3 regions of the Dorea sp. BIOML-A1 genome follow, and region 2 is predicted to be linked to each of the others. Evidence: a T-box and tRNA genes for the amino acid it is inferred to sense, from the RefSeq annotation. Region 2 holds a T-box; the other regions hold tRNA genes.

Region 1 (10,611 bases), on a different contig from region 2:
CATACATTTGCCGATATCTTCCATCTGGACCGCTACAAAGACGAGATTCAGGGAATGGAAGGATTTGGAGAAAAATCGTACAGGAAACTGATCGAAAGTGTGGAAAAAGCAAGAACAACCACGCTGCCAAGAGTCGTCTATTCACTGGGAATCGCAGGGATCGGACTTGCCAATGCAAAGGTTATCTGCAGAGAGTTGAAATATGATGTAGAAGCCCTTTTGATGGTTACAGAAGAAGAATTAAATGAGATCCAGGGCGTGGGAGAAGTTCTGGCAAAGGCATTCACCGGATATTTTTCAGATGCAAAGCATGTGGAGAATTTCAGAAAGCTTTTAGAAGAGTTGACAATCCCGGAAGAGACATCAACAAAAAAACAGATTTTTGAAGGTGTCAATTTTGTGATCACCGGAAGCGTAACACATTTTGCAAACCGCGGTGAAGTGAAGGAATTGATTGAAAGTCTGGGAGGAAAGGTGACAGGATCGGTAACGTCCAAAACGAATTACTTGATCAACAATGATGTAACCAGCACATCTTCCAAAAATAAGAAAGCAAATGAACTGGGGATCCCGATTATTTCCGAAGAGACATTTCTGGAACTGGTGAACCAGGAAGAATCATAGAACCAGGATAAAACAGAGTGAAAGATACGACAAAAAGTAAGAAGGAGAGAATAATGACCAATCAGGACGATAACAATCAGGAAATCGAAAAAGTAGAAGACGTCGAAGTAGAAACAACAAAGAAGACGTCAGATTCGGATGATAAGAAACAAAATGATGATGAGTATGAAAAAGTATGTTTTATATGCAGACGTCCGGAGAGTGTCGCAGGGAAGATGATCGAACTTCCGAACCACATTTGTGTCTGCAATGACTGCATGCAGAAGAGCTTTGATGCAATGTCGAACGGACCGATCGATTACAGTCAGCTGATGAATATTCCGGGAGTACAGGTATTCAACATGTCTGATATGGAGCAGAGTATTCCAAAACAGCAGAAGATCAAGAAGAAAAAAGAAGGCGAAGAATACAAGCCGTTAGTAGATATCCGGAATCTTCCGGCTCCGCACAAGATCAAAGCAAAACTGGACGAGTATGTGGTAGGACAGGAATATGCAAAGAAAGTGATGTCGGTTGCAGTATATAATCATTATAAGCGTGTGGCAACGGATTCGATGGATGACATTGAGATTGAGAAATCCAACATGCTGATGATCGGGCCGACAGGTTCCGGTAAGACGTATCTGGTAAAGACACTGGCAAGGATTCTGGATGTTCCGCTTGCAATTACGGATGCAACATCTCTTACAGAGGCAGGGTACATCGGTGATGATATCGAAAGCGTTGTATCCAAACTGCTTGCGGCAGCAGATAATGATGTCGAAAAGGCAGAACAGGGAATTATTTTTATTGATGAGATCGACAAGATCGCAAAGAAGAAAAACTCCAGTCAGCGTGATGTGAGCGGTGAGTCTGTACAGCAGGGAATGCTGAAACTTCTGGAAGGAAGTGATGTGGAAGTTCCTGTCGGGGCAACGAGCAAGAATGCAATGGTTCCGCTTACAACAGTGAATACGAGGAACATTCTGTTCATCTGTGGAGGTGCATTCCCGGATCTGGAAGGAATTATCAAAGAACGTCTGACCAAACAGGCAGCGATCGGATTCGGAGCGGATCTGAGAGATAAATACAATAACGACAAAGAGATTCTTAAAAAGGTCGCAACAGAGGATTTGCGTGTATTCGGTATGATACCGGAGTTCCTGGGACGTCTGCCGATTGTATTTACCTTACAGGGTATGAGTGAAGATATGCTGGTGGAGATATTAAAAGAGCCTAAGAATGCAATTTTGAAGCAATATCAGAAACTGCTTGCATTAGACGAAGTAAAATTGGAATTCGATGACGGCGCACTTCATGCGATTGCAAAAAAAGCAATGAAGAAAGATACCGGAGCGAGGGCGCTTCGTGCGATCATCGAAGAATTCATGTTAGATATCATGTATGAAATCCCGAAGGATGACAATATTGGAGAGGTTGTTATCACAAAAGAATATATTGAGGGAACCGGAGGACCGGTAATAATGTTGAGAGGTCAGGAAGTACCAAGGCTTCAATAATACATTTTACATATAGAATGCTAAGAGAGTTGTCAATGACAGCTTTCATTATGCAATGACACATAAGACTTTACTTGAGGAAGAATGGAGGAGAAAGGAATGGAGGAATTATCAGCTATTCCAGTTTGGCTCTGCATACCCTTTGCAGGGCTGTTGCTCAGTATTGCCGTTATGCCTCTGATCAAGCCGGACTGGTGGGAAAAGCATCAGCCGCTTGCAGTTGCGTTCTGGTCGGTACTGTTTATTGTTCCGTTTGCTGCAAAGTACGGAATGTTTACAATGGGAGAGACGGTTTTGGAATGTGTGGTAAATGATTATCTGACATTTATCATTTTATTGTTCGGTCTGTTCTGTGTAGCAGGTAACATTACAATTGACGGTGAGTTTGCCGGATCACCGAGGATCAATACGGCATTGTTTGTTCTGGGAACACTGCTTTCCAGCGTGATCGGAACGACCGGATCAAGTATGCTTCTGGTACGTCCGTTTATTAAGATGAATTCGTGGAGAAAAAGAAAGAGTCACATTATGATCTTTTTTATCTTCCTGATCTCTAATATGGGAGGATGTCTGACACCGATCGGAGATCCGCCGCTTATGATGGGATTCATGCGTGGCGTTCCGTTTTTCTGGAGCCTGAAGCTGTTTCATATACTGATCTTTAACATGATCATTTTGCTGATGTTATTCTATTTTCTGGATAGAAGAGCTTACAGAAAAGATATTGCGGAAGGTAGAAAACCAGATATTAGAGAGCCCGGAACACACGTTAGAATTGTAGGACTTCATAATCTGATATATGTTGCAATGATTGTCGGAGCTGTAATCTTAAGTGGAATGCTTCCTGGTATGTCTGCATTCCAGAATGCGGACGGAACGGTAAAAGGAATCCATATCCTTGGAGAAGTGACGCTTGGATTCCCGTCTGTGATCGAGATCGTGATCATCCTTCTGGCAGCATTTTTATCATTTAAAACGACAAAAGAAGAAGTACGTATCCGTAACCATTTTACCTGGGGGGCAATTCAGGAAGTTGCGGTTCTGTTCATCGGAATCTTTATCACGATGCAGCCTGCATTGATGATTCTGAAGGCAAATGGTGCGGAACTTGGTATCAATAAACCATTTGAAATGTTCTGGGCAACCGGAGCACTGTCAAGTTTTCTGGATAATACACCAACGTATCTGGTATTCCTTACAACGGCGGGAGCACTTGGGTTCAAGAGCGGTGTTGTGACGACACTTGGTTCGGTTCCTGTTAAGATGCTGGAGGCAATCTCCTGTGGAGCTGTATTTATGGGAGCAAATACCTATATCGGAAATGCGCCGAACTTCATGGTAAAATCTATGTCAGATGAAAATGGTGTGCGTATGCCATCGTTCTTCGGATATATGGTATGGTCACTGACATGTCTGATACCGGTATTTATTATCGATATGCTGGTATTCTTTTTGTAAGGGGAGGTGCGGAACATGGAAAATAAGAATAAATACTATGACATAGCGGAACGGATCTATGATCTGGACGGAGAAGTCTATGAATGTGTAGGTTCTTCTCTTGGCCGTACCTTTACGGGAGACAAACGTACTTGTGTAGAAAGTCTTGTGAAGCTGATGCGTACAAAGCCACAGGGGCATCTGCTCAGAAGTGAGCTTGCGCTGATCAGTAACATGGCACGTACGATCCGTAAGGATGAAGACCGATCCAGACTGATGAGAAAATATGATGAGATATTAAAAGAAATCGCAGAACTGCCGGCAGGTTTTGGAAAAGTTGAGATTCTGGATGAAAACAGGGCAAAGCTAAATACATCGAACCTGCGTCAGAAGTTTTCAAAGGATGATCATCTGATCATCTGTATCGGAAGAACACATGGAAGTGCGGGTAACGATATTGGATTTGCACTGGCGGATGCACTCAGGATCAACTATTACGATGCAGAGATATTCAATGAAGTATTGAGACGTCTGGACGCGGAGAAAGATTCGGTTGTAGATGTGGCAGATCTGGGAACAAATGAGATTGAGAATAAGTACCAGGGATCCGGACGGACGTTGAAAGAACGTCTGAAAGATTTTGACCGTTATCATGGTCTGACAAAAGAAGATGCAATCTTCTTTAATCAGAGTGATCTGATATGTAAGAAGGCAAAAGAAGAAGATTTCATTGTTATGGGACGATGTGCGGATGTGATACTGGCAAATAATCATATTCCACATATCAGTATCTTTATTACAGCTCCTTTTGAACAGCGTGTACACAGAGTCATGGAAGTCAATAATCTGGATCATAAAAAAGCAGAACGCCTTTTGAAGAAGATTGACCGTCAGCATTCGAAATATTACAATTTCTATACCGGCCAGAAGTGGGGAGATGCTGTGAACTATGATATCTGTTTTAACAGTGCAAGTTATGGTATCGAAGAATCTGTGGAGATCATCGAGCGTATGCTGAACCAGCATACAAATGCATAAAAATATTAATGAATGACACGAAGTCTTTCATATACATAAAACAAATGTATATGAAAGGCTTTTTTTCATTGGAAGACAGATGTAAAGAAAAGATATTATCGGAAGATTACTGGGATTTTATTATCTCGCCATACAGGGAAGATGAGTTAGAAGGAGTGGATACGGAAAAGATGTGTATCCAGGAGCTGGATTTCGGATATAAAAGTGTGTCGTTAGACAGCCGGATGTTACTTCCCTTATCCTTGCGGCAGTACTGGTACGGCGCGATCCCCAAGTGCTATACACTTCTGGATATGCAGCCGTTAGATGCAGCCGGAATTATTACGCTGCAGAATTATCCGACGCTGCAGCTTATGGGAGAGGGGATTATGATCGGTTTCCTGGATACGGGGATCGATTATACCCATCCGGTATTCTGTAATCTTGACGGGACAACAAGAATTGCGGGGATCTGGGATCAGACAATTCAGGATGGGGATCCGCCGGAGGGCTTTCTGTATGGAACAGAGTATACCGAAGAAAGAATCAATGCGGCTCTGCATTCGGAAAGTCCGCAAGAACTGATCTCTTCGGAAGATACAGATGGGCATGGAACATTTGTTGCAAGTGTGGCTGCCGGAAGTGCAGAAAGCAGTGGACAGTTTCTTGGGGCTGCCCCGGAGGCGGTGATCGCGATGGTAAAGCTTAAGCCGGCAAAAAAATATCTGAAAGAATTTTTTGGGGTTGCAGAAGATGCACACTGTTATCAGGAAAATGATATCCTGGCCGGACTTCGGTATCTGAATGAACTGGCCCGCAGACGGGAGATGCCGCTTGTGATCTGTATGGCGATCGGAACCAGTTTCGGAGGGCATAATGGTGACTCTTTGCTTGCAGGAGTTCTGGATGGCTATGCATTGCTGAGAAACCGCTGTGTAGTAACGGGAACCGGGAATGAGGCAGCGCAGAGACATCATTATTACGGAACATTTACGGAGGCACAGAATATACGGACAGCGGAGATCAGGGTAGGGGAAGGGGTGAAAGGTTTTGTGACGGAGTTATGGAGTACCCTTCCGAACATTGTGACAGTGTCGATCACATCACCTTCCGGAGAACGTACCGGGCAGATTCCGGTACGTCTGGGATATCTGTTTGATTTTGTATTTGCTTTTGAACGGACGGCTGTTACGGTGGAGTACAGACTTCTGCAGGAGAATAGCGATGCACAGCTGGTGTTTATCCGGCTGCAGAAAGCAGTACCGGGAATCTGGAAAATAGAAGTAAAGCCTGTGATGCAGCCGAAGGGGGAGTTTCATATGTGGCTGCCCATGAAAGAGTTTCTGGATGGAGAAGTATATTTTCTGGAATCGAATCCGGATACCACATTTACAGAACCGGCAGGAGGGGAGCATACGATGACGGTGTCTTATTATAACAGTCAGGAGAATACGGTTGATATTAATTCGGGCAGAGGGTATACTAGAGATGAAAGAATCAAACCGGATTATGCTGCACCGGGAGTAGCGGTTACCGGTGCGGTACCGGGCGGAGGATTCAAAGAACGCACCGGTTCAAGTGCAGCAACAGCAATTGCGGCAGGTGGCTGTGCACTGATCATGAAGTGGATCAGTGATCAGCCGGGAGCGGGTGGAGCATCAGCCAGTCAGGTAAGGAATGTGATCGTGATGGGGGCGCAGAAGCTTCCGGCGATAGAATATCCAAATACACAGTGGGGATATGGAACGATGAACCTGTATCATTCACTGGATATTTTAAGACGGCTGTAAAGAAGAACGAGATAAGGAGAGGATACAGATGGCAGATTTTTTTGAAGAATTCAGCAGAAGAGTTTCAGATGTTGCGAGTGACATCACTAAGAAGACAGGAGATACACTGGAGATTCAGAAGATCAAAAGTAATGTACGAACTTTAAAGAGAGCAAATGAAAGAGATCTTGCAGATATCGGTCGTATGGTATATGAGAAGTTCCAGAGTGGGGAAGTATCCGACATGGATTACGTAACGCTCTGTGAAGAAATCGAAAAACGCGAGGAAGAGATTGAAAAGCAGGAAGAAGAGATTGTGAAGATCCAGGGAGAGATATAGATGCACACAAGCATACCGGGTGCGATTGGAACACTGTTTGGTCTGGATATGGCTGTAAAACAGTACATAGAAGAAAATGTAAGTGAGAAAGAGGAAAAAAACTTTTGCGGGACAAAAGTCCTGATCAGAAAAGTATACAACAAAGGCTTTGCATTTAATTCCATGGATTGCGAACCGGATAAGGTAAAGAAAGCGTCTGTGATAACGACGGCAGTGATCCTGATGCTGACATTGGCAGAATCATTCCGGGAAGGTCATAAGGTGAATAAGACAGCGTTGACATTGCTGAGTGCAGGAGCCATCAGCAATACTTATGACCGGATCGTCAGAGGTAAAGTCGTAGATTACATTGGTATAAGATCTGAACATAAGATATTAGGTGATGTAACAGCGAATCTGGCAGATGTCTATATCCTGATAGGATCTGTCCTGATGTGGATGAGAAGAATCGGAAAACGATAACAGGAAATATGACAGAAAATAGAATATCGGAAAAAGGAAAACACTATACTCCATCTTCTTTCGGATAGAATATAGTGTTTTTTTTATTTACACCTTTATATGAGAATGAAATTAAAATCAGGCATGAAAAAGCGGGTGATGGGAATCGAACCCACGTATCCAGCTTGGAAGGCTGGTGTTCTACCATTGAACTACACCCGCAAAATATATTATAAATCGGGGTGACAGGATTCGAACCTGCGACCTCCTGGTCCCAAACCAGGCGCTCTAGCCAAGCTGAGCCACACCCCGATATTATGTTGTGTCCTTAAGACAAGATGTATCATATCATGAATGGAGATAAAATGCAAGCAGAAATTGAAAAAAGATAAATAAATGGGATCGGTATCTATTCAGCAAAAGAATTTTTAGAAGAATTTTTAGAAAAAGTTAAGTTGTATCTGCAGACACGCTGTTGTATAATTAAGAGCGATGTCGAAAAATTCTTTCGAACAGATGATGCAGAAGATTTTGAAGATTTTCAAAAAAGAGGACTGAATTGACAGATGAAAGTGATGAATCATACAGAAGAACAGCAAACAGAAAACAAGACTTCTCTTTCAAATGGTGCAAAAAGAAATCGGATTTATATATATATAGCAATAGCAGGTGTGATAGCAGCAGTGATAACTGCTGCTTTTACTGGCTATTATCTTCATCAGGAGCGTGCAGAAGAGAAGAAACAGGAAGAATTATTAAAAGCCGAGAAGGCAAAAAAACAGAAAGAAAAAAAAGCTAAAACAACGGAAGCAGCCGAACAGAAGTTAGAGCGTGTCCGCAGCCAGGCAGAGGAGCAGGGAGTACCACAGAGTGTGATCGAACTGTTGGACAAGAATGCAGAGACGGTAGATTTTGTAGCAGATTATGAGAAGAAAAAGGACAAGCCTTATGCAGATACGATAGAGGAAGATCTTTCAAATGGAGAAATTCCGGAACTTTTACAATGGGATGAACGCTGGGGATATGCACCGTATGGAACGGGGATCGTAGCGACCAGTGGATGCGGACCGACCTGTATGGCAATGGTAGCAGCAGGACTGAATCAGGATGCATCCATTACTCCGGCAAAGGTAGCAGCATATGGAACCGAACACGGTTATGTGGATGAGGAAAATAATACTTACTGGAGGTTCATGGATGAAGCAGGTGCGAACTGGAATCTAAACAGCGTAGGAGGTATGCTTTCAGAAGAACAGGTAAGCGCAGAACTGGCACAGGGACATCCGGTCATATGCAGTATGGGACCGGGAGACTTTACGCAGATCGGTCACTTTATTGTTCTGACCGGCTATGAGAATGGCACTGTAACGGTAAATGATCCGTTCAGCATTAAGAATACGAATACGGCATGGACATTTGCCAATATCAAAGATCAGATCAAGGCAATGTGGACATTTTCAAAAAAATAAGATGCTCAATGTGGAAAAGTTCTGAAAGAACAGAAGCATGATGTGGAAAAGTCTTGGATTTTATGAAAAAGGAGAACAGGATATGAGATATGATTTTACAAAAATAATAGACAGACATGGCAAAGATGCGATTGCAGTGGATGGATTGGGAAAGAATCCGGGATTTGCACCTGAGCCGCCAAAAGACGGATTCGATGTAATCCCGATGTGGGTAGCTGATATGAATTTTGAGACTGTTCCGACGATCCCGAAAGCAATTATGGACAGAGCGGCACACCCGGCATATGGATACTTCAGCCCGGTGGAAGAGTATTATGATTCGATCATCCGCTGGCACAAGATCCGTAATAATGTAGAAGGTCTGATGCCGGAGTATATCGGATATGAAAATGGAGTATTAGGCGGGGTGATCTCGGCACTGACAGCATTTGCGGCACCGGGAGATGCGGTACTTCTCCATAGTCCGACCTATATCGGATTTACGAAATGTATCACGGAGAACGGATATAAGATCGTACATAGCCCTCTGAAAAAGGACGAAAAGGGAATCTGGCGCATGGACTATGAAGATATGGATGCAAAATTAAAAGCCAACAACATCCATGTGGCGGTTTTCTGCAGTCCGCATAATCCGACAGGACGTGTCTGGGAGCGCTGGGAGATAGAAGAGGCTATGGAAGTATATAAGAATAACGAATGTGTTGTGATCGCAGATGAGATCTGGTCAGACCTGATTTTAAAAGGGAGCCGGCACATTCCGACACAGTCGATCAGTCCGGATGCCAGAAACCGTACGATTGCATTCTATGCACCGAGCAAGACATTTAATCTGGCGGGACTGGTAGGAAGCTATCACATAGTTTTTAACCGAATGTTACGTGACCGTCTGGAGGCAAAATCCAGAAAGTCACATTATAATACGATGAATGTACTGTCCATGCATGCGCTGATCGGAGCCTACGAGGCAGAAGGATATACCTGGGTGAATGAACTTTGTCAGGTATTGTCAGAAAATGTAGAGTATGCGGTCAATCATATCCGTGACTATTACAGAGGAATCAATGTCAGCAAGCCGCAGGGAACTTACATGTTGTTCCTGGACTGTGAGGACTGGTGTGAAGAGAATTACAAGTCACTGGATGAATTGTTGAAAGCCGGCTGGGATGTCGGTGTTGCATGGCAGGATGGAAGACCGTTCCATCAGGAATACGGAATCCGTATGAATCTGGCGTTGCCGCTCAGCAGAGTGAAGGAAGCATTTGAGCGTCTGGATGAGTATGTATTTCATGTGTAAAGAGCCGGGAATGAAAGAAGTAAGGGAAATTGGAAAATATTATTGTATCATTTAATGTAATCGCACCTGTATTTTTTCTTATGGTGTTAGGATATCTGATGGTCAATTATACCTCTCTGGCAGACCGTAAGCTTACAAAACAGGCCAATGCGATCGTTTTTAAGATATTTTTGCCGTGTATGTTATTCTATAATGTCTATCAGAGTGACATCGGGGCGGAGATCCACAGCAGGATTAAGTTGTGTATCTGGGCGGCAGGCGGACTTCTGATCCTGTTCGTACTGCTCTGTCTGATCGTTCCAAAGGTTGTGAAGCAGGAGAATCAGCAGGGAGTCGTGATTCAGGGAATCTTTCGCAGCAATTACGTAATCTTCGGAGTTGCGGTTGTGCAGAATATGTATGGAGTAAAAAGCACAACAACGGCGGCGATTTTAAGTGCGATCCTTGTACCGATGTATAATTTTCTGGCAGTAGTTGCACTCTCGATTTTCGGAGAAAAGAGGGAGACAGACTGGAAGAAGATTATTCTTGATATTGTGAAGAATCCGCTGATCATATCTTCGGTGTTGGGAATTATATTTTCGCTGTTGGGAATCAGACTTCCGACGGCAGTGGATACAACGGTTCAGGATCTGGCAAAGCTGTCAACGCCGATTGCATTCATGATCTTGGGAGGTGATCTGGACTTCTCAAAAGTAAAAGGAAACTTAAAAGTTGCATC
Region 2 (10,611 bases):
TATACTTCTTTATCCGTGGAAATATAATTCAACAGGGTCTCTTTCGTATTCATTTCCGGATTCTCGATCACAAGGTTCAATAATTCGTTTAACTTTTCCCCGATCTCTTTTCCCGGCTTCATTCCTGCCCGGATCAGATCTCTGCCGGTCACAGCTAATTCTTTTAACGATACACACTGCCCTTTTTCTATAATCTCTGCATATGTCTGTTCTACTTCATCCAGATTTTTTAATTTTTCTGCCCTCCGGTACTCACTTTGCGCCAAAACATCTGCTCTTCTGACTTCCATATAATATGGGAAAATATCTTCGCCGATCTTATTCATTGCTCTTCTGACATTCTTCGGCACGGCCGGCATGCGGTAATCATGATTCAGCACGAGCCTTGTAACTTTATGCAGTGTATCATTATCGAATTTTAATCTCCGGAGTACTTCTTTCGCAATGCGCTCACTTCCCAATGCATGCATTTTAAAATGCGCAACGCCGTCTTCATCCATAGTTTTGTATTCCGGTTTTCCTGTATCGTGCAGTAACATTGTCAATCTTAAGATCTTATCATTGCGGACATTCATCATCGCATGAATGGTATGTTCCCCGACGGTATACATATGATGCGGTGTCTCCTGCTCTGTCTCCATCATCCGGTCAAATTCCGGCAAAAATATCTTCGTAATTCCAAGTTCATAGGCAGTTCTTATCAGTTCTGGCCGGTCAGATGTCAGCATCTTCACCAGCTCTACCTGTATCCTCTCCGCACTGATATTTTCGAGTGTCGGTGCAAGAAGCCTCATTCCTTCTTTCGTCTCCTCATCGATCTCAAATCCCAGCTGCGCTGCGAACCTGACACCTCTTAAAATCCGGAGTGCATCTTCCGAGAACCGTTCCTTGGCATTTCCCACGCAATGGATCATATGCTTTTCCAGATCCTGCATTCCTCCAAAGATATCTACAATCCCATCCTTGTCATTGTATGCCATAGCATTGATCGTAAAGTCTCGTCTGAGCAGGTCTTCTTTCAGATTTCTTGTAAATGTGACTTCTTTCGGATGTCTGCTGTCTTCGTATTTTCCATCGATTCTGTACGTCGTAACTTCGTATCCCTCATGATTCAAAAGTACGGTTATCGTTCCATGCTCAATTCCCGTATCAAATGTTTTGTCAAATAATGCCTTTGTCTCTTCCGGCATTGCTGATGTTGTAATATCCCAGTCGCCCGGTTCTCTGCCAAGGATGGAATCTCTGACACATCCTCCGACTGCGTATGCTTCAAATCCATGCAACTGTAAGGTATGAATGATAAACTGTACATCATCCGGTAATTTTATATTAAAGTTATTCACAAATATTTCCTCCGTTTATCCACGTTATCAACATTCTATATCATACCATATTTTTGCCGGTGGCTGTTGATAAAAAATGGACGGTAGATTCCTAAAATCCACCGTCCATTACTTATAATCTCTTTATTCTTAGTATGATTTTCCCCAGTAAGCCATGTGTTTCGCAGGTTTTCCGCAATAGATACATTTATCGGAAATAAACTCTTCATCTTCGATCAGACATCTTGTTGCAGCTCCGCCTGTCTGATATTTTACTTCGCCCTCACATTCCGGATCTCCACACCAGCATGCTTTTACGAATCCGCGATTGGCTTTGAACTTCTCAACCATTTCATCCATTGTAGTAGCTGTATCGATATGGCTGTTCAGGAATTCTTCTGCTCTGTTGTACATATCCTGCTGCTCCTGCTCTAAGATCTCGCGCAGTTTTACTGCGATCTCATCGAGAGATACAACAATCTTTTCACGGTTATCACGACGTACAACAACAACCTGGTTCTTCTCGATATCCTTTGGTCCGATCTCGATACGTGTTGGGATACCAAGGATCTCCTGCTCAGAGAATTTCCATCCTGTACTCTTATCAGAATCATCGATCTTCACTCTGTATCCTGCTTTTTTCAGTTCGTCAAGCAGTGCATAAGATCTGTCAAGTACACCTTCTTTGTGCTGGGCGATTGGGATGATTCTACATTCAACCGGTGCTACGTGTGGTGGCAGTACCAGTCCGTCATCGTCACCGTGAACCATGATCAGAGCTCCGATACTTCTTGTTGACCATCCCCATGATGTCTCATACGCACTGTGCAGTTCGTTGTTCTTATCTACATATTTGATTCCGAATGCATCCGGGAATCCGTTTCCGAAGAAATGGCTTGTCGCAGACTGAAGTGCTTTTCCGTCATGCATCAGTGCTTCGATCGTGTATGTGTCTTCTGCTCCGGCGAATTTCTCGTGTTCTGCCTTTCTTCCTGCTACGAATGGGATAGCCATTGTCTCTTTATAGCAATCCTTATAAACTTCCCACATCTGGATTGTTCTTTCTTCAGCTTCTTCATATGTTGCATGAAGTGTGTGACCTTCCTGCCATAAGAATTCTCTTGAACGAAGGAATGGTCTTGTTGTCTTCTCCCAACGGAGAACGGAGTTCCACTGGTTCCATACCTTTGGAAGATCTCTGTATGATTTTACTGTTTTAGCCCAGAGGTCACAGAACAGTGTCTCTGATGTAGGGCGTACACATAATCTTTCCTGCAGTCTTTCCATTCCCCCGTGTGTTACCCATGCAACTTCCGGTGCGAATCCTTCTACGTGATCAGCTTCTTTTTCCAGAAGTGATTCCGGAATCAGTACTGGCAGGTATACATTCTCAACTCCTGTTTCTTTAAAACGTCTATCCAGATCTGACTGGATCAGTTCCCAGATCGCATAACCATTCGGTAAGTAGTTCATGCATCCTTTTACGCTTGAATAATCACAAAGATTTGCTTCACGTACAACGTCTGTGTACCACTGTGCGAAATCTTCGTCACGAGATGTAATGTTTTTGACTAATTTTTCCTTTGCCATGTTTCTCTTCTCCTTTTCAATTTTGGTGGAATCCTTATTCCACGTTATTTTTTTGCCGGGAGTTCCGCAACCTGGCACAAAAAACGCCGGGCCTTTCGACTCCCCGAAAAAGGGACCGAAAAGCTCGGCGGTACCACCCTAGTTAACTGCGACCCTTTCGCAGCTCTCTTCATTGGCCGTTAACGCCGGCTGACACGCTGCACTTTCATACAGTGGCTCCAGGACCGGTTCCATGTGATGAACAGCAGATATCTCACACCATATGATATCCTCTCTGCAGCTGGATTCTCATGTACTAATTCCCTTCATCGCCATAAAAAATATTGAATTGTCAATTATTTTAATCCATGAGGTATGTTTTGTCAAGATATTATCCCTGCTTCTGCCAGTACTTTCCCGCTCAATTATGTTTTCCTCTTTTCTCCCCAACTTCTTGCAGTTTTTTCCCCTCCATGATTTAATAAGTATAACATTTGTTTTAACAAAGGAGAAGTATATGGCTACTTTAAATATATTATATGAAGACCCGCACATTTTAGTCTGTGTCAAGCCACACGGCATCGCAACCCAGAGCAAAAGTATCCGTTACCCAGACATGGTCAGCCTGATCAAAAACCATCTGGCGAAATCCAGTGGTTCCAGGAACCCCGGCTCAGCTGAGCCTTACCTTGCCGTCATCCACAGACTGGACCAGCCGGTCGCCGGAATCCTTGTCTTTGCTAAGACTCCGGCTGCTGCAAAAGATCTGAATAAACAATTACAGAATCAGGGATTCGGGAAATATTACCGGGCACTTGTTGCCAATACACCTTCAACAAAAGAAGGAACACTTAAGAATTATATGGTCAAAGATGCCAGAACAAACACTTCCCGTATCTGTTCTGCAAAGGAAAACGGATCAAAAATTGCACGGCTGCATTATGATACAGTTCCTGTTACGGACTGGCTGTTTACCGCACCTGCTGCTTTCCACGGAACTGAGCTGGAAATCCATCTGGATACCGGCCGCCATCATCAGATCCGTGTACAACTCGCATCTGTCGGTTGTCCGATTGTTGGAGATACCAAATATAATCAGGAACTTTCTGACACCACGGGCTGGCAGACAATCCGGCTGTGTGCTTATAAACTAGATTTTAAACACCCAATTACACATAAGACTATGCATTTTCAGTTAGCAAATGATCCTGTGTAATTTTTACCGATAAAAAATAACTGTCATAAGACATTTTTAAACAAACTGCTGACAGCTTGTTCTGACACACAACATTCAAAAAAGGAGCAGGAAATTCCTGCTCCTTTTTTCGCCGATACATATACCATCTATGCTTCTGCTGCATCCTCTGCCAGTGCTTCTTCATATTTCTCAAGGATGAAATTCTGAATGCGCTCTCTTGTTCTTGAATTGATCGGATGTGCAATATCTCTATATTCCCCATCCACAGCTTTCTTGCTAGGCATTGCAATAAAGAGTCCCTTTTCTCCTTCAATCACCTTAATGTCATGTACCACAAATTCCTCATCCATGGTAATGGAAACGACAGCTTTCAGCTTGCCCTCCTTTGCTACTTTACGCACGCGTACATCTGTAATCTGCATTTTTCTAGCCCCTTTCTTCTAGCCTTTGCACCATTTTCTCTTAAAGTGCATACCTCTCATTTTTTTCTACGACTACTCTCACACCATTTTCACCAACATAACGTGTATTTGCCCGAATCGTATCTCTGCTTTCCACAATGCAATTCTCAATATATACATTATCTCCGAGATAGACATCATTCAAAATAATGGAATTCTTAATGACACAGTTGTTCCCCACGAATGTCTTCTTGAAAAGAATCGAATTCTCGACTGTTCCATTAATAATGCTTCCGCTTGCCACAAGACTGTTCTTAACCATGGATCCCGGATTATACTTTGCCGGCGGCAGATCACTGACCTTAGAATAGATGCTCGGCTGTGTCCGGAAGAAATACTCCCGTACTTCTGGCTTCAGGAAATCCATATTTGTCTGATAATATGCATCCACTGTTGAAATGTTGCTCCAGTAATCTTTTATTTTATAACCGTAGATTTTCTTCAGATTCTTATACCTGATGAGAATATCGGTCACAAAATCATGTCTGTCATCTTCTGCGCAACGTTCGATCAGATCGATCAGCTGGCGTCTTCTGATTACATAGATACCCGTTGATACAATCTGTGACTGTGCCACCATCGGCTTCTCTTCGAATTCTTCAATGCGCATAGAATCATTCATTTTGATTGTTCCGAAACGACTCGCATCTTCGTTCGGACCAAGTTCTTTACAAACAACTGTAATATCTGCTTTCTTTGCAATATGATATTCCAGCACTTTGTTATAATCCATCTTATATACTGCATCACCTGATGTAATAATAACATAAGGTTCATGACAACGTTTTAAGAAATCCAGATTCTGGTATATCGCATCTGCCGTTCCGCGATACCAGTATCCGTTCTCCGCTGTGATCGTCGGGGTAAATACATAAAGTCCCCCTTGTTTTCTTCCGAAATCCCACCATTTTGAGGAATTCAGATGTTCATTCAGTGAACGTGCATTGTACTGCGTCAGAACTGCCACCTTCTGAATATGAGAGTTTGACATATTGCTGAGCGCAAAGTCAATTGCTCTGTAGCTTCCTGCGATCGGCATCGCCGCTACTGCTCTCTTATGTGTCAGTTCACGCATCTTGTTGCTGTTACCACCTGCTAAAATAATTCCAACTGCTCTCATGCCTGTCCACCTGCCTTTATCAATGTTTCGCCACTTTCCAGTACTCCATCCGGGTAATCTTCTTTGGATGTTACGCCACTGACAGCAGTATTCTTTCCAATCTGTACGCCATCCGGTATCACGGATTTTTCACCCACAGCAACCAGTCCAAAGGAATAGATCGCCGGTTTTAATTTGTTCGGCACATCGCTTCCGATACCAAATGTAACATTATCTCCGACAACACAATTTTCAGCAATGATCGCCTTATCTACCACGCAATTCTTTCCAATTCTGGCGTCTTTCATAATAATAGAATCCTTGATAACAGAACCTTCTCCTATAATAACGCCGGATCCTATAATACTGTTATGTACCTCTCCATACACTTCTGCCCCGTTACAGATAATGCTTCTTTCTATCACAGACTGTGCGGAAATATACTGTGGCGGCAGGATCTCACTGTTGGTATATATCTTCCAGAATTCTTCATACAAATTAAATTCCGGAATAATATCGATCAGTTCCATATTGGCCTCCCAATATGATCCCAATGTTCCTACATCTTTCCAATATCCGTTATATTCATATGCAAATAATCTCTCGCCTTTATTGTGACAATACGGAATGATATGTTTTCCAAAATCACATCCAGGCTCGTCCTTCAATGTCTCAAGCGCTTCCTTCAACGCTTTCCATGAGAAAATGTAAATTCCCATGGATGCCAGGTTACTCTTCGGCTCTGCCGGCTTTTCCTGGAACTCCTGAATTCTTCCATCCTCGTCTGCAATAACGATTCCAAAACGGCTCGCCTCTTCCATCGGTACAGGCATTGTCGCAATCGTTACATCGGCATTATGTGCCTTATGATAATCCAGCATCACCTCATAATCCATCTTATAAATATGATCTCCCGATAAGATCAGAACATAATCCGGATCAAACTGCTCCATATAATCCAGGTTCTGATAAATCGCATTCGCAGTTCCGGAGTACCATTCACTGCTTCCACTTCTCTCATATGGCGGAAGCACTGTTACGCCTCCGTAATTCCTGTCAAGATCCCATGGAATACCAATCCCTATATGTGCATTCAACCTTAATGGCTGGTACTGTGTCAATACACCTACCGTATCGATTCCTGAATTAATGCAGTTGCTGAGTGGAAAGTCAATAATGCGGTACTTACCACCAAATGCAACGGCAGGCTTTGCAACTTTTGCTGTGAGAACTCCAAGTCTGCTGCCTTGTCCTCCTGCCAGCAACATTGCTATCATTTCCTTTTTCCTCATGTCATCACCCCTTCTCAGTAGTCTTGCTTTTTTTATTATATCATACTTCCTCCCATGTTGCTAACAATTTTTACAATTTTTCAAACATTTCCGCAATCTTTTTGTTAAATTATTACAAAAACTTACGGGTTGGATTTTTTTTGATATATGTTTATAATAATATGAAGAACATGTAGTTTTTATGATGATATTTTTACCAAAATGAACATAAAGGATGGTATATTATGTATAAAATTAATTTTGAAACCCCTATACACGTACACTTTATCGGAATCGGCGGAATCAGCATGAGCGGTCTTGCAGAGATTCTTTTAAAAGAAGGCTTCACTATTTCCGGATCCGATAATAAAGAATCTGCCCTTACAGATCACCTTGAGCAGATGGGTGCAAAGGTATTCTACGGACAGAAAGCTTCTAATATCATTCCCGGTATTGATGTAGTTGTATACACAGCAGCTATCCATCCGGATAACGAAGAATATGCCGAAGCAGTAAGACAGAAGCTTCCTATGCTGACCCGTGCGGAATTACTCGGACAGTTGATGACAAACTATGATATGCCGATCGCAATCTCAGGTACTCACGGAAAGACAACCACAACTTCGATGCTTTCACACATTCTCCTCGCCGGAGAATTGGACCCTACGATTTCCGTAGGCGGAATCCTGAAAGCCATCGGCGGAAATATCCGTGTGGGCGACTCTGAATACTTTGTTACCGAAGCATGCGAATACACGAACAGTTTCCTGCATTTCTTCCCGAAGATCGGTGTGATCCTGAATATTGACGAAGATCATCTGGATTTCTTCAAGGATCTGGCTGATATCCGTAATTCCTTCCATCGTTTCGCTAAATTACTTCCGAAGGACGGAACCCTAGTCATCAATGATAACATTCCTGATCTGGAAGAGATCACTGCAGACCTTGACTGCCGTGTGATCCGTTACGGCAACGACAGCTCCCTTGACTACAGTGCAACCAACATTCTCCACGACAAGAAGGGTGAAGCTTCCTTTGACCTGATAAAATCCGGGGAATTTATCGACCGAATCTCCTTATCTGTCAACGGAGACCACAATGTATCCAATGCATTGTCTGCAATCGCAGTCGCTGATCTTCTCGGAGTTCCTTTCAGCAAGATCAAAGAAGGTCTGAAGTCCTTCCACGGCACTGACCGTCGTTTTGAATACAAAGGTGAAGTCAACGGATTTACGATCATCGATGATTATGCACACCATCCGACAGAGATCAACGCTACGTTAACAGCAGCAAAGGAATATCCGCACAAAGAAGTCTGGTGTATCTTCCAGCCGCATACTTATACACGTACCAAAGCGTTATTCCCTGAGTTCGTAGATGCCCTGACACATGCCGACCATGTGATCCTCGCAGACATCTATGCAGCCCGTGAGACAGATACTCTGGGCATGTCCTCTGAGATGATCGCAGAAGAATTAAAGAAAAAAGGATGCGATGCTTACTATTTCCCAAGCTTCGAAGAGATTGAATCTTTCTGTCTGGACAGATGCCAGAAAGGGGATGTGTTGATAACTATGGGAGCTGGAAACGTTGTAAACATTGGGGAAAACCTGCTTAACCGCTAGTTATCCACATTATCCACACAATTTTATCCACAAAAAAGTCGGATTTCGGCTCAAAAATTTCTTTTTTCCCCGGCTTCCCGGTGCTATAATGTGTCTACAATGAAACGAACGATACAAAGGTTCCGGGGAGGACGGGGAATTATTATGAAGGAATTAAAACTCACAAAATATGTACAGACGAATGCAACTGTACTGGATAATGAATTTATTGACCATTATATGGTCAGAGCGAATGGAGAGTATGTCAAAGTATATCTCCTGCTTCTCCGTCATATGAATCAGTCCTCCGGATATCTTTCTGTTTCCGAACTGGCTGATCTTCTTGAATGCACCGAGAAAGATATCCTTCGTGCATTGAGATACTGGAAAAGCGAAGGACTGCTCGATTATCTGGATGACACTCCGGATGATCCCTCACCAAAGAGCACGGCTCCTTCACCGGCAGCCTCTTCTGGATTACACGATGTGCAGTCCGGCTATATGACATCTTCCATACCTGCAGACTCTGTCTCTGACTCTGCAGCTTTGGCGTCTACAACGAACATCCAGCAGTACCGCAGCCGCAAAGAACGTGCAGAGTTCAAAGAATTACTGTTCGTAGCAGAGCAGTACCTCGGAAAGACACTTTCTGCTACTGATATTGACCAGATTACTTATTTTTATGATACACTGAATATGTCAGCTGAACTTATTGAATATCTGATTGAATATTGTGTCGAGAATGGTCATAAGAGTATGCATTATATTAATAAGGTGGCCTTATCATGGCATGAAGAAAACATAACAACTGTGAACCTTGCCAAGACAAGTTCATTTCTCTATAATAAAAATTGTTATTGTGTCCTGAATGCATATGGTATCAAAGGACGCGGTCCTGCTGCTTCTGAGATTGCTTATATCCGCAAGTGGTCAGAAGAATATGGTTTCGCTTTGGAGGTCATCCTTGAAGCCTGCGACCGCACGATGAATTCCATTCATCAGCCAAGCTTTGATTACACCGATTCCATTCTGAAGCGCTGGAAGGACAAGAACGTCCGTCAGTTGAAAGATATCGATGCGGTTGATGCTGACTACCGCAAAGAGAAAGAACGTGCAAAAGAACGCAAGAGACAACAGCAGGCTCAGAAGCCTGTAAGCAGCCAGAATAATAAGTTCAATAACTTCGATGGCCGTTCCTATGATATGAACGATCTAGAACGCCGCCTGGTTCAGCAATAAATTATACATATCAGATTTTATTATATGAATGCAAGAGAGCCTGTCACTGACAGTTTTTCTTGCATACTTAGGTATGAAGGAGTTTCCATTACATGGCACTTTCCAATTCTCAGTACGATCACTTAATGCGTACTTATGAACAAAAACAACTGGATAATGAATTTCAGCTCAGAAAACGCTATGAGAAGGCATACGCTCTCATTCCTGAATTGGAGGAAATGGATCATTCCATCTCTTCTTTAAGTGTAAAAAAGGCAAGGCTGCTTTTGGACGGAGACCAGACTGCTTTATCTTCATTAAAGTCAGAGATTGAAGAACTCTCTGCCCAAAAACCTGCACTGTTAAAATCACACGGTCTGCCCGCCAATTATCTGGAAATGCATTACCAGTGTCCCGACTGTAAGGATACCGGTTATATTGGCACACACAAATGTCACTGTTTCAAAAAAGCGATTGTAGACTATTTATACACACAATCCAATCTCAAAGATATCCTTGACAAAGAGAACTTTTCAACCTGTTCTCTGACCTATTATTCCAGAAATCATATCGATCCTCTTACCGGACGGTCTTCTCTGGAATCCATGGAAACCGCATTAAATGTCTGTCACAACTTCGTAGATACATTCTCTGAAGAATTTCATAACATACTATTGTATGGAGACACCGGTGTGGGAAAGACTTTTCTTTCCCACTGCATTGCAAAGGAATTAATGGATTCAGCTTATTCCGTTATCTACTTTACAGCAGCCGGACTTTTTGATATCCTTGCAGAGAACACATTTGGGAAACGGCAGAACAAGGATTCTGATGTATTCGAACATATCTACGACTGTGACTTACTGATC
Region 3 (10,611 bases), on a different contig from region 2:
GATCTGGATCAATTTAAAAATATTAATGATACATATGGTCATGCACTGGGGGATGAAGTTATTAAGGCTGCGGCAAAAGTACTGAAGGATACATTCAGATCCAGTGACATTGTAGGCCGTGCAGGCGGGGATGAATTTATGGTTCTGATGAAAAATGTCAGATGGGATAAAGTCATAGAACGTCAGTTGCAGGAATTATGCCATAAATTTGAAAATCTTAAAATAGGAAGTATTCCGTGTGGAGCAATCCATTGTAGTATAGGAGCCGCATATTATCCGGATCATGGAATGAATTTTGATGAATTGTATCATTATGCGGATGAGGCGTTATATGAGGCTAAGAGACAGGGACGGAATACCTATGTAATCTATCATCAGGAAAAGAAAACCTGAATCATTAAAAAATAAAAACAGGAAACTGACAGGAGGAATCAATCATGCAATGTACAAGAAATGTAACAAATCATATTATCTGGGTAGGAGCAAATGACAGAAGATTAAATTTATTCGAGAATTTATTTCCGATTCCGAGAGGGGTATCTTATAATGCTTATCTAATTAAAGATGAGAAGAATACTCTGATGGATACTGTAGATGCATCTGCATCCAAGCAGTTTATCGAAAATGTGGCTTATGCATTAAACGGAGAAAGCTTAGATTATCTGGTTGTACAGCACATGGAACCAGATCACTGTGCCAATATCCAGAGAATCCTGGAATTATATCCGGAAGTAAAAGTAGTCGGAAATGCGAAGACCATGCAGATGATCGGACAGTTTTTCGATGTAGATCTGGAAGACAGGAAGATTGTAGTAAAAGAAGGAGATACACTGGAACTTGGAAGCCATACACTTCATTTTGTAATGGCACCGATGGTACACTGGCCGGAGGTTATGGTCTCTTACGAAGCTTCGGAGAAGATACTGTTTTCTGCGGATGCATTCGGAACATTCGGGGCTCTGAACGGTAACCTGTTCAATGATGACGTGGACTTTGAAAAAGACTGGATCGATGATGCAAGAAGATATTTTACCAATATCGTCGGAAAATACGGTATGCAGGTACAGACACTTCTGAAGAAAGCAGCTGGTCTGGATATCCAGATGATTTGTTCGCTTCATGGACCGGTATGGAGAAGCAATCTGAATTACTTTATCGAGAAACATGACAAGTGGAGTAAGTATGAGCCGGAAGAGCAGGCAGTTGCCATTATCTATGGCTCGATTTACGGCAATACAGAGCAGGCAGCTGATGCGCTGGCAGCAAAGCTTGGTGCAAAAGGCGTGAAAAATATTGCAGTTTACGATGCATCAAAAACAGATGTGTCGGAACTGATCGCAGAAATCTTCCGGGTAAGCCATTTGGTAATTGCATGCCCGACATACAATGGAGGTATCTACCCACCGATTGAAAATCTGCTTGCACATATGAAAGCACTGGCGGTGCAGAACAGAACAGTTGCGGTTATGGATAACGGAACCTGGGCTGCTACAGCAGGGAAGCAGATTGTAAAACAGTTAGAAGAGATGAAAAATATGACAGTACTCGATCAGAAGTTATCTGTTAAATCGACATTAAAAGCAGATCAGGAAGAAAACCTGGATGCATTTGCACAGCAGATTATTGATGCAATGTAAGAAGTCATGACACATAAAAGATGTATATCGAGTGGAGGTCAGTAGAATGAATAATTATACAAGAGAAGATATATTAAGAATGGTAGAAGAAGAGGATGTAGGATTTATCCGTCTGCAGTTTACAGACATTTTCGGAACCATGAAAAACATTGCAATTACCACAAGTCAGTTAGACAAAGCCCTGAATAATGAAATTATGTTTGACGGTTCATCTATTGAAGGATTTGCAAGAGTGGAAGAGTCGGATATGTATCTGTATCCGAATCTGAATACATTTGAGATATTTCCGTGGAGACCGCAGCAGGGAAAGGTTGCAAGACTGATCTGTGATGTCTATAAACCGGATGGAACGCCATATGAAAGTGATCCGAGATATATTCTGAAAAAGGTCATGGCCGAAGCAAAAGAGATGGGGTATGAATTCAATGTGGGACCGGAGCTGGAGTTCTTTTTATTCCATACAGATGACGACGGACTTCCGACTACGCTTTCTCATGAAAGTGCCGGATACTTTGACCTTGGGCCTTTAGATCTGGGCGAGAATGCAAGACGTGATATGGTTCTGACGCTGGAGGATATGGGATTCGAGATCGAATCTTCACATCACGAGGCGGCACCGGCACAGCACGAAATAGATTTCCGTTATGATGAGGCGCTGACAACTGCAGATAATATTATGACATTCAAGCTGGTTGTAAAGACGATTGCCAAGCGCCATGGATTACATGCGACATTTATGCCAAAGCCGAAGTTCGGTATCAATGGTTCCGGCATGCATCTGAATATGTCGATCAGCAGGGATGGAATCAATGTATTTCAGGATGCGAAGGATGAGTATGGACTCAGTAAAGAAGCATATTGCTTTATCGGCGGAATCATGAAACATATGAAAGCGCTGACATTTATCACGAATCCAAGTATCAATTCCTACAAACGTCTGATTCCGGGATATGAGGCACCGGTATACATCGCATGGTCTGCAAAGAACCGTACACCACTGATCCGGATTCCGGGAAGCCGCGGAGAGTATACAAGAGTAGAACTTCGTAATCCGGATCCTTCAGCGAATCCTTATTTGGCGTTGGCGGTATGTCTTGCGGCGGGTCTTGACGGGATCAAACAGGGCTTGATGCCTCCGAAAGCAGTCAACCGCAACGTATATGAGATGACGGATGAAGAACGTAAGATCTTTGGAATTGAGAAAATGCCGGGAAGTCTGAGAGAGGCAGCAATAGAATTCCAGAAGGATACCTTTATCCAGGAGATATTAGGGGAAGATCTTTCCAGAAAATACATCGAAGCAAAGACCAGAGAGTATTATGAGTATAGAATCCAGATTACAGACTGGGAGCTTGAAAAATATCTGCACTTACTGTAATACGATTTTGCACTTAACAGAAACGCGCAAAAGAGTATCTGACAGGAGGTGGCAGAGTGACAGGGATTATTGTTGTATTCCCGAATAAAGATAATGCAACAAATATCAGAAATCTGCTTGCCAGGGGCGGTATGGATGTAATTGGCGTGTGTTCCACCGGTGCACAGGCTATGCACTATGCAGATACCGTGGATAACGGGGTCGTGGTCTGCGGTTACCGCATGAAAGATATGATGTATACACAGCTGCGGGAATATTTACCGGATTCGTTTGAAATGCTCCTGATCGCATCGCAGGATAAATGGAGCAGCGGGGATGTAGAAGGAATTGTAGGGCTTTCTACCCCAATCAAGGTATACGACCTTATGAATACCATGAACATGATGCTTCAGTCCATGGACAGAAAACGAAAAAAACGGAAGAAAGAATCAAAGAATCGTGATCCAAAGCAGCAAGAGACGATCCGCAGAGCAAAGGAACTCCTGATGGAACGTAATAATATGTCTGAAGGAGAAGCACACCGCTATCTTCAGAAGAGCAGTATGGACAGTGGAACGAATATGGTAGAGACAGCAGAGATGGTACTGAGCATTATGGCAGAGTAAGGGATGAAAGAGTAAACATATTATAGAGAAAACGGATGCAGGAAAGGCAGGAAGAAAGAACAAATGAAATTTACAAAGATGCATGGACTTGGCAATGATTATGTCTACGTCAACTGTTTTGAAGAAAAGATTGACAATCCGCCGGCGGTGGCAAGATTCGTCAGTGACAGACATTTCGGTATTGGTTCTGACGGACTGATTATGATCAATCCGTCAAAAACAGCTGATTTCGAGATGGAGATGTACAATGCAGATGGTTCCCGAGGCGAGATGTGCGGCAACGGAATCCGTTGTGTGGCGAAATATGTCTATGATTACGGGCTGACCGATAAGACACAGATTTCCGTGGAAACACTTGGAGGAATAAAATATCTGGATCTTACCGTGGAAGACGGGAAAGTGTCACTGGTAAAAGTAGACATGGGAAAACCGGAACTCGAAGCTGATCTGATTCCAATCATATCAGAGCGGGAACAGGTGATCGACGAACCAATTGAGGTGGATGGGAAAGAGTACCATATGACAGGAGTATCTATGGGAAATCCGCATGCAGTTATCTATGTGGATGATGTAAAGGGACTGGATCTGGAAAAAATCGGACCAAAGTTCGAGAATCATGAAAGATTTCCGAAGCGTATCAATACAGAGTTTGTGCACTGTATCGACAGACAGACGGTAGAGATGCGTGTGTGGGAACGCGGCTCGGGTGAAACCCTTGCATGTGGAACCGGAGCATGTGCCGTAGCTGTCTCCAGTATATTAAATAACTTGACAGATACACAAGTTACGGTAAAATTATTAGGTGGAGACTTGCAGATCGAATGGGACAGAGAAAAGGATCGTGTATTTATGACAGGACCTGCAACAGTTGTATTCGACGGCGTGATAGACATTACAGAGATAAAGGAGTAAGAAGATGTTTAAAGTAAACCAGGATTATTTGAAGTTACCAGGAAGCTATCTGTTCTCAACAGTAGCAAGAAAACAGCGTGAATATCAGGCAGCACATCCGGAAGCCGAGATCATTAAGCTGAGTATCGGCGATGTAACACAGCCTCTGGCACCTGCAATTGTTGAGGCTCTTCACGGGGCAGTTGATGAGATGGCACATGCAGAGACATTTCATGGATATGCACCGGATCTTGGATATGAGTTCTTAAGAAGCGCAATGGCGAAGAATGATTATCAGGCAAAAGGATGCGACATCAAAGCGGATGAGATCTTCATTTCCGACGGGGCAAAAGAAGACTGCGGTAATATTCAGGAGATTTTCTCGAAAGACAGCAAGATCGCTGTGTGCGACCCAGTATATCCGGTTTATGTAGATACAAACGTTATGGCAGGACGTACAGGTACATATGATGCTGCAGCAGGAACATGGAGCAATGTCATCTATATGCCTTGTACAAAAGAGACGAACTTTGCACCGGAGCTTCCAAAAGAGACACCGGACATCATTTATCTGTGTTTCCCGAACAACCCAACAGGATCTACGGTAACAAAAGAACAGCTTCAGACATGGGTTGATTATGCAAATAAAACAGGCGCAGTGATCATCTATGATGCTGCTTACGAAGCATATATTTCAGAAAAAGAAGTGCCGCATTCTATCTATGAGTGCGAGGGCGCAAGAACATGTGCGATCGAGATCAGAAGTTTTTCTAAGAATGCTGGATTTACAGGAGTACGTCTGAGTGCAACAGTAATTCCAAAAGATATCAAGTCAGGAGATGTGATGTTACATTCTCTGTGGGCAAGACGTCACGGAACAAAGTTCAATGGAACTTCTTATATCATCCAGAAAGCAGGAGAGGCCGTATACTCTGATGCGGGAAAAGAACAGTTGAGTGCACAGGTTGCTTATTACATGAACAATGCCAAAGTAATCAAAGAAGGACTCAAAGATGCCGGATACAATGTATCAGGCGGTGTCAATGCACCATATATCTGGCTTGAGACACCAAAGGGAATGACATCATGGGATTTCTTCGATTATCTGCTTGATAAGGCTAATGTAGTAGGTACTCCTGGATCAGGATTCGGACCAAGCGGAGAAGGATATTTCCGCCTGACTGCATTTGGAACCTATGAGAGTACAGTTGCAGCGATTGAGAGAATTAAGAAGATGTAATAAAAAAACGGCCGGTATTCCTATGCTGAAAAAAGTACGGGATACCGGTTTTTTTAACGTTATGTGTTCCGCAGATGGCGCCACAACAAATGCAGAGAGATGTGGTCAGGATTTTGGATATACTCTTATCTGAAGTTCTGTAATATGTTCGCGGATATCTGCTGATTGATGATTGTCTACCCAGATCAGTTCCAGAATAGGTCCATCAGGAACAAGACCATGACCATCTGCATAGTTGAGAAGTTCCGGAATATAAGTGGTGTTCTGACGGTAATCACCTGCATAGGTGAAGGTAAGATAAGTACCGCCGCGGAGACAATACTCTCCCGAATTATCAATGATAAACACTCCAGAATAATTTTCATACTGTCCTTTCTTTATTTCTTCTAACGGAAGAAAAGATCCGATGTTATGGTTGCTGATAATATAAAGATTTTCTGTATTTTTATTCAACAACTGTTTTACCAGAAGATCCATTTCTTCGTCTGTGTGGTAGGGAATATGCAAGGTATGGCAATAACGGTCGGGAAACGTCTGCAGACGGATTTTAAGCAGTGCCTGGTCTTCCGCACCGGATAATGTCAGAAGCCGTTCTTCTACATTTTTCTGAAGACGGTTTAATTCCTGAATCTGCTGATGGATGACATCCAGTTCTTCTGTGAGCAGCTTACGCGTGTTCTCAACGCTTCGATTGTCCATGTATTCCCGGATTTTTTCCATAGGAAATCCCAGACGTCTCAGATCACGTATGATATTCAGACGCCACAGATCATCAAGCGTATAGAGCCGGTAATTATTTTTTCCGCGTTTTGGAGCCAGAAGTCCCAGCTTCTCATAATAGCGGAGAGAATCCGGTCCGATGTTGTATAGTTTGGATATTTCGTTGATCTTAAAAAACTGTTTCATATATTCACCTGTTGAAAACAAAATTCTGTTGATACATAATACTTGACCTTAGTATTATACCAGGGTTTAGACTATGAATGAAAGAAAAACAGGTAAAAGAAATGAGGTTTTAATATGAGACTCGAAGGAAAGTCTTTGAAGAGTGATTTTTTGCGTTTTATCATCCCGTCAATTATCGCCCAGTGGGTATTCTCGCTTTATACCATGGTAGATGGTATCTTTGTGGCAAGAGGGGTATCGGAAGTGGCACTGACAGCGGTGAATATCTCCATGCCGTTTACAACAGGACTGTTTTCTGTCTCCATCCTGTTTGCAGTCGGAAATTCGACGATTGTGGCAATCTTTCTAGGACAGGGGGAAAGACAGAAGGCGAACGAAGTCTTTACGCAGAATGTGGTCTTATTATGTATTCTGTCGGTGTTGATTACAATACTGGTTATGATATTTCTGGATCCATTTGCAAGATTCCTTGGAGCAACGGATCATATTCTTCCATATGCGAGAACATATATTGGAACGATCGCACCATTTTCTGTAGTATATATCCTATCTTATTCATTTGAGACGCTGATCAAGACAGATGGCTATCCAAAGCTTGCGACAATCTATGTGACATCCGGGGCTGTGCTGAACTGTATCCTGGATTATATTCTGGTCATGGTGCTGCATAAAGGCGTCTGGGGTGCGGCATTTGCTACCGGGATCTCGCAGGCAGCAGTGATCCTCTTGTATCTGTGGCATTTTCTGGGACCGAAAGGAACAATAAGATTCTCGAAGTTCCATCTGATGCCATCGGAAATCGGGAGGCAGATCCGTAACGGCATGTCTTCCGGGATAACAGAATTCTCAAGCGGGATTATCATCTTCTTTTTTAACCAGGCAATCCTGAAATATATAGGAGAATATGCATTGGTAAGTTATACGATCATCTCATATGTGAATACGATCGTTGTCATGTCCATGGCAGGCATTGCGCAGGGAACCCAGCCACTGATCAGTTACTACTATGGAAAAAACGAATCGGAAAAATATAAGAAGCTTCTGAAGTATGGAATGGTGGCAGCTGCGGCAGGTTCCGTGGCGGCTGTAGTCATATGTTATGTTGGAGCAGAAAGTATTGTGGGATTGTTCTTAAAAGAGAGTGAAGCATCTCTGAGTATATATTCGGTGCGGGTGCTCCGCATCTTTATCCTGTCATTTCTGCTTGCGGGACTCAATGTGGTTCTGGGAGGATATTTTACCTCTGTGGAAAAGGCTGGATTTGCAACGCTGATCTCACTTACCAGAAGTCTGATCGCACTGGTGATCAGTCTGGTATTTCTGACAGCTGTGTTTGGAGGAGAAGCTATCTGGTGGGCACCGCTGATCGCGGAGAGCTGCTGTCTGGTGTTATCAGCCGGGTTATATCAGTGGTACAGAAAAAAATAATTTTTTTAAAAATATCTATTGACTTTTCTCTGCAAACGAGTATAATTAATATTCGCTGGACAACTTAAGGACAGCAGAGAAAAGTCTTATTGATGCGGATTGGTGTAATGGCAGCACAGCAGACTCTGACTCTGTTAGTAGAGGTTCGAGTCCTCTATCCGTAGTTATGATGCCGGGTACTTCATTAAGAAGTATCCGGTTTTTCGTTATAGAAAAAAATCAAAAATACCTATTGACTTTTTTGAAAAAATTGGTATAATAATATTTGTTCGCTGAACAATGCAGAACATCACACTGATGCGGATTGGTGTAATGGCAGCACAGCAGACTCTGACTCTGTTAGTAGAGGTTCGAGTCCTCTATCCGTAGTTCCTTGGCAGGGGCGCCGGATACTTTTTAGAAGGTGTCCGGTTACTTTTAAAAATTGTATATATCGGAGTGTGGCTCAGCTTGGTAGAGCGCTACGTTCGGGACGTAGAGGTCGCGTGTTCGAATCACGTCACTCCGATTGAATGATACAGTATCTGATATGGGTACTGTATTTTTTTATATAATAGGAAACCGGCATAAAAAAGAGGAATTCCGAAGATTATATTGATCCGGGATTCCTCTTTTTTGTTCTCATTATTATGCCAAACTTGATATAGAAAATCCGATTATCCGCATAAATACAGCATTTAAGGGCTGTTCATCACTTGAAAAAATAAGTGTTTTACCACGAATTTACCATAATTGAATATGAGTCTTGATATGACGAAATATAAAGGGAGATTGCACGTATAATAAAACCGCGTATCTCCCTTTAACAAACTATCTAAAGTTTTCTACATTTATAACTCTGGAAAAACAATCGCACAAATTCATGTTGTGAGTGACCATGATTATAGTAATGCCCTTTTCATTTAATTCTTTCAAAAGTTTCATCACTATCAATTCGTTCTCTTTATCAAGTCCAGAAGTTGGTTCATCAGCTAATATAATCTGACTTCCTTGCAAAATCAATTTAATAATTGCAATTCGCTGTTGCTCTCCACCGCTTAACTGATATACTTTTTTGTTAAGCATGTCACTTAGCTCAAATTGCTTTAAATACTTATTGATTAGTTTCAGTTTTTCTTCTTTTTTTACTTTTTTATATTCAAGAGCTAATTTTAAATTCCACAACACGCTTTCATCTTCTATTAGTCCATAATTTTGAAATAGATAGCCTATTGTATATCTTCTCAAAATCATAGCATTTTTACCGTTCATGGACAAATTTTTATGACTATCAATAGTGATTGTTCCCTCGGATATATCAGTAATCAATCCTATTATATTTAAAAGTGTCGTTTTACCTGCCCCGCTTTTCCCTACAAGCCCCACAAATTCGCCTTTTTCTATTTCTAAAGATAAATTTTCAAATAGAACCTGATTTTTCCCATATTCTTTTTTGACGTTCTTTAATGTAATCAATGACATACTTATGCCCCCTTTTCAATCTCATATAAAGCGTTTGAGATATAAATTCTATAAAGCAATTCGCAGAATATGTAGTCAATAAGTATAATCGCAAAAAGGCAAGCAAAATAATAATTTATAGCAGTTAATACGCCTGATATAATTATTTCGATTCCCCAAAAAATATACCGATTTTTCAGTGTCCTAAAATGAGAGAATCCTAAAATCTCTTTTGCCGCATATCTCTTTCGATTTACAAAAATGTCCACATAATTTGAAATATACAAAATAAACAGTAAAGACACTATAAAGACAATCGTAAACATAGTGAGTGTTTTAAGAACGAATGTCACATTTTCAAGTTGCATTAAATAAGGTGTAAGTAATGTTCCAGCTGTAACTAATTGCTCTAAATCATATTCTGATAACAAAGAAGAAAAATCTTCTCTTGACTCCATTTGAAAAAATAAACACCTTGTATTTAAAGAATCCAAATAGTAAAGTCCTGCAAAATTGCCCGTATCAACAATGATAACAGGATTAGCCATATCCGAAAAACCATTTTCTGTATTGACTTTTATCGTAGAATCATCGTCTATATAAACAACATTAAATTTATCAATAGTTTTTTCTTCTCCCGGTATTCCATAAAATTGATTGTAATTCATCAATCGGAAATATTCTTGCTTAATATATTCGCTAATAGAATTTTCATCATTCTTATATTTATGTGGAACTAATACTGTTGGTTCACTAAATATATCTTCTCCCAATGGTTTTCCACTGAGCTGGATATTTGAAAATTCATTCAGATAATTTCTATTTGCAATAACAAGCTGTTGTTCATAATAGGGGCGTGATGTCTGCAAACCACCGTCTGTCCTAAAATCACATAGTAGTGAATGGTTATGATTATACATCTCTAATGTTTGTTCAGAATATTTTTCTAATATGTCTGTGTTTGCTAACGCATAATCATACTCCGATGAATTAAAACCATTAGCGGTATAATATCCGTCCAGATACTTATAATCTAAAACAGCTTGTTGGCTTTGTCTAAATGAGTTCCCCTGATTCAGCAATGAA

Evidence for each region. A T-box is a leader RNA that pairs with one kind of tRNA and senses whether it is charged. The one in region 2 lies ahead of proS (proline--tRNA ligase), so its partner is inferred to be a tRNA-Pro.
Region 1: it has a tRNA-Pro gene. The T-box ahead of proS (proline--tRNA ligase) is inferred to sense a tRNA for this amino acid. The anticodon was not compared.
Region 3: it has a tRNA-Pro gene. The T-box ahead of proS (proline--tRNA ligase) is inferred to sense a tRNA for this amino acid. The anticodon was not compared.

What each region holds. Positions count from the first base shown of each region.
Region 1 covers NZ_WWSA01000024.1:35,841-46,451, forward strand. The annotation lists gene ligA (NAD-dependent DNA ligase LigA) at 1-624, shown strand, start outside; gene clpX (ATP-dependent Clp protease ATP-binding subunit ClpX) at 678-2,123, shown strand; gene GT508_RS10105 (sodium:proton antiporter) at 2,223-3,581, shown strand; gene GT508_RS10110 (cytidylate kinase-like family protein) at 3,597-4,598, shown strand; gene GT508_RS10115 (S8 family peptidase) at 4,769-6,367, shown strand; gene GT508_RS10120 (hypothetical protein) at 6,396-6,686, shown strand; gene GT508_RS10125 (signal peptidase II) at 6,687-7,148, shown strand; tRNA gene GT508_RS10130 (tRNA-Gly) at 7,279-7,349, opposite strand; tRNA gene GT508_RS10135 (tRNA-Pro) at 7,365-7,439, opposite strand; gene GT508_RS10140 (C39 family peptidase) at 7,694-8,596, shown strand; gene GT508_RS10145 (MalY/PatB family protein) at 8,679-9,890, shown strand; gene GT508_RS10150 (AEC family transporter) at 9,920-10,611, shown strand, end outside.
Region 2 covers NZ_WWSA01000023.1:27,587-38,197, forward strand. The annotation lists gene GT508_RS09860 (CCA tRNA nucleotidyltransferase) at 1-1,343, opposite strand, end outside; gene proS (proline--tRNA ligase) at 1,473-2,912, opposite strand; T-box leader at 3,020-3,230, opposite strand; gene GT508_RS09870 (RluA family pseudouridine synthase) at 3,409-4,107, shown strand; gene spoVG (septation regulator SpoVG) at 4,236-4,511, opposite strand; gene glgD (glucose-1-phosphate adenylyltransferase subunit GlgD) at 4,552-5,670, opposite strand; gene GT508_RS09885 (glucose-1-phosphate adenylyltransferase) at 5,667-6,941, opposite strand; gene murC (UDP-N-acetylmuramate--L-alanine ligase) at 7,166-8,545, shown strand; gene GT508_RS09895 (DnaD domain protein) at 8,690-9,763, shown strand; gene GT508_RS09900 (ATP-binding protein) at 9,856-10,611, shown strand, end outside.
Region 3 covers NZ_WWSA01000004.1:200,766-211,376, reverse strand. The annotation lists gene GT508_RS03215 (sensor domain-containing diguanylate cyclase) at 1-393, shown strand, start outside; gene GT508_RS03210 (FprA family A-type flavoprotein) at 438-1,637, shown strand; gene glnA (type I glutamate--ammonia ligase) at 1,684-3,015, shown strand; gene GT508_RS03200 (ANTAR domain-containing response regulator) at 3,072-3,620, shown strand; gene dapF (diaminopimelate epimerase) at 3,684-4,532, shown strand; gene GT508_RS03190 (LL-diaminopimelate aminotransferase) at 4,537-5,751, shown strand; gene GT508_RS03185 (MerR family transcriptional regulator) at 5,857-6,657, opposite strand; gene GT508_RS03180 (MATE family efflux transporter) at 6,772-8,085, shown strand; tRNA gene GT508_RS03175 (tRNA-Gln) at 8,179-8,249, shown strand; tRNA gene GT508_RS03170 (tRNA-Gln) at 8,384-8,454, shown strand; tRNA gene GT508_RS03165 (tRNA-Pro) at 8,520-8,593, shown strand; gene GT508_RS03160 (ATP-binding cassette domain-containing protein) at 8,896-9,546, opposite strand; gene GT508_RS03155 (hypothetical protein) at 9,549-10,611, opposite strand, start outside.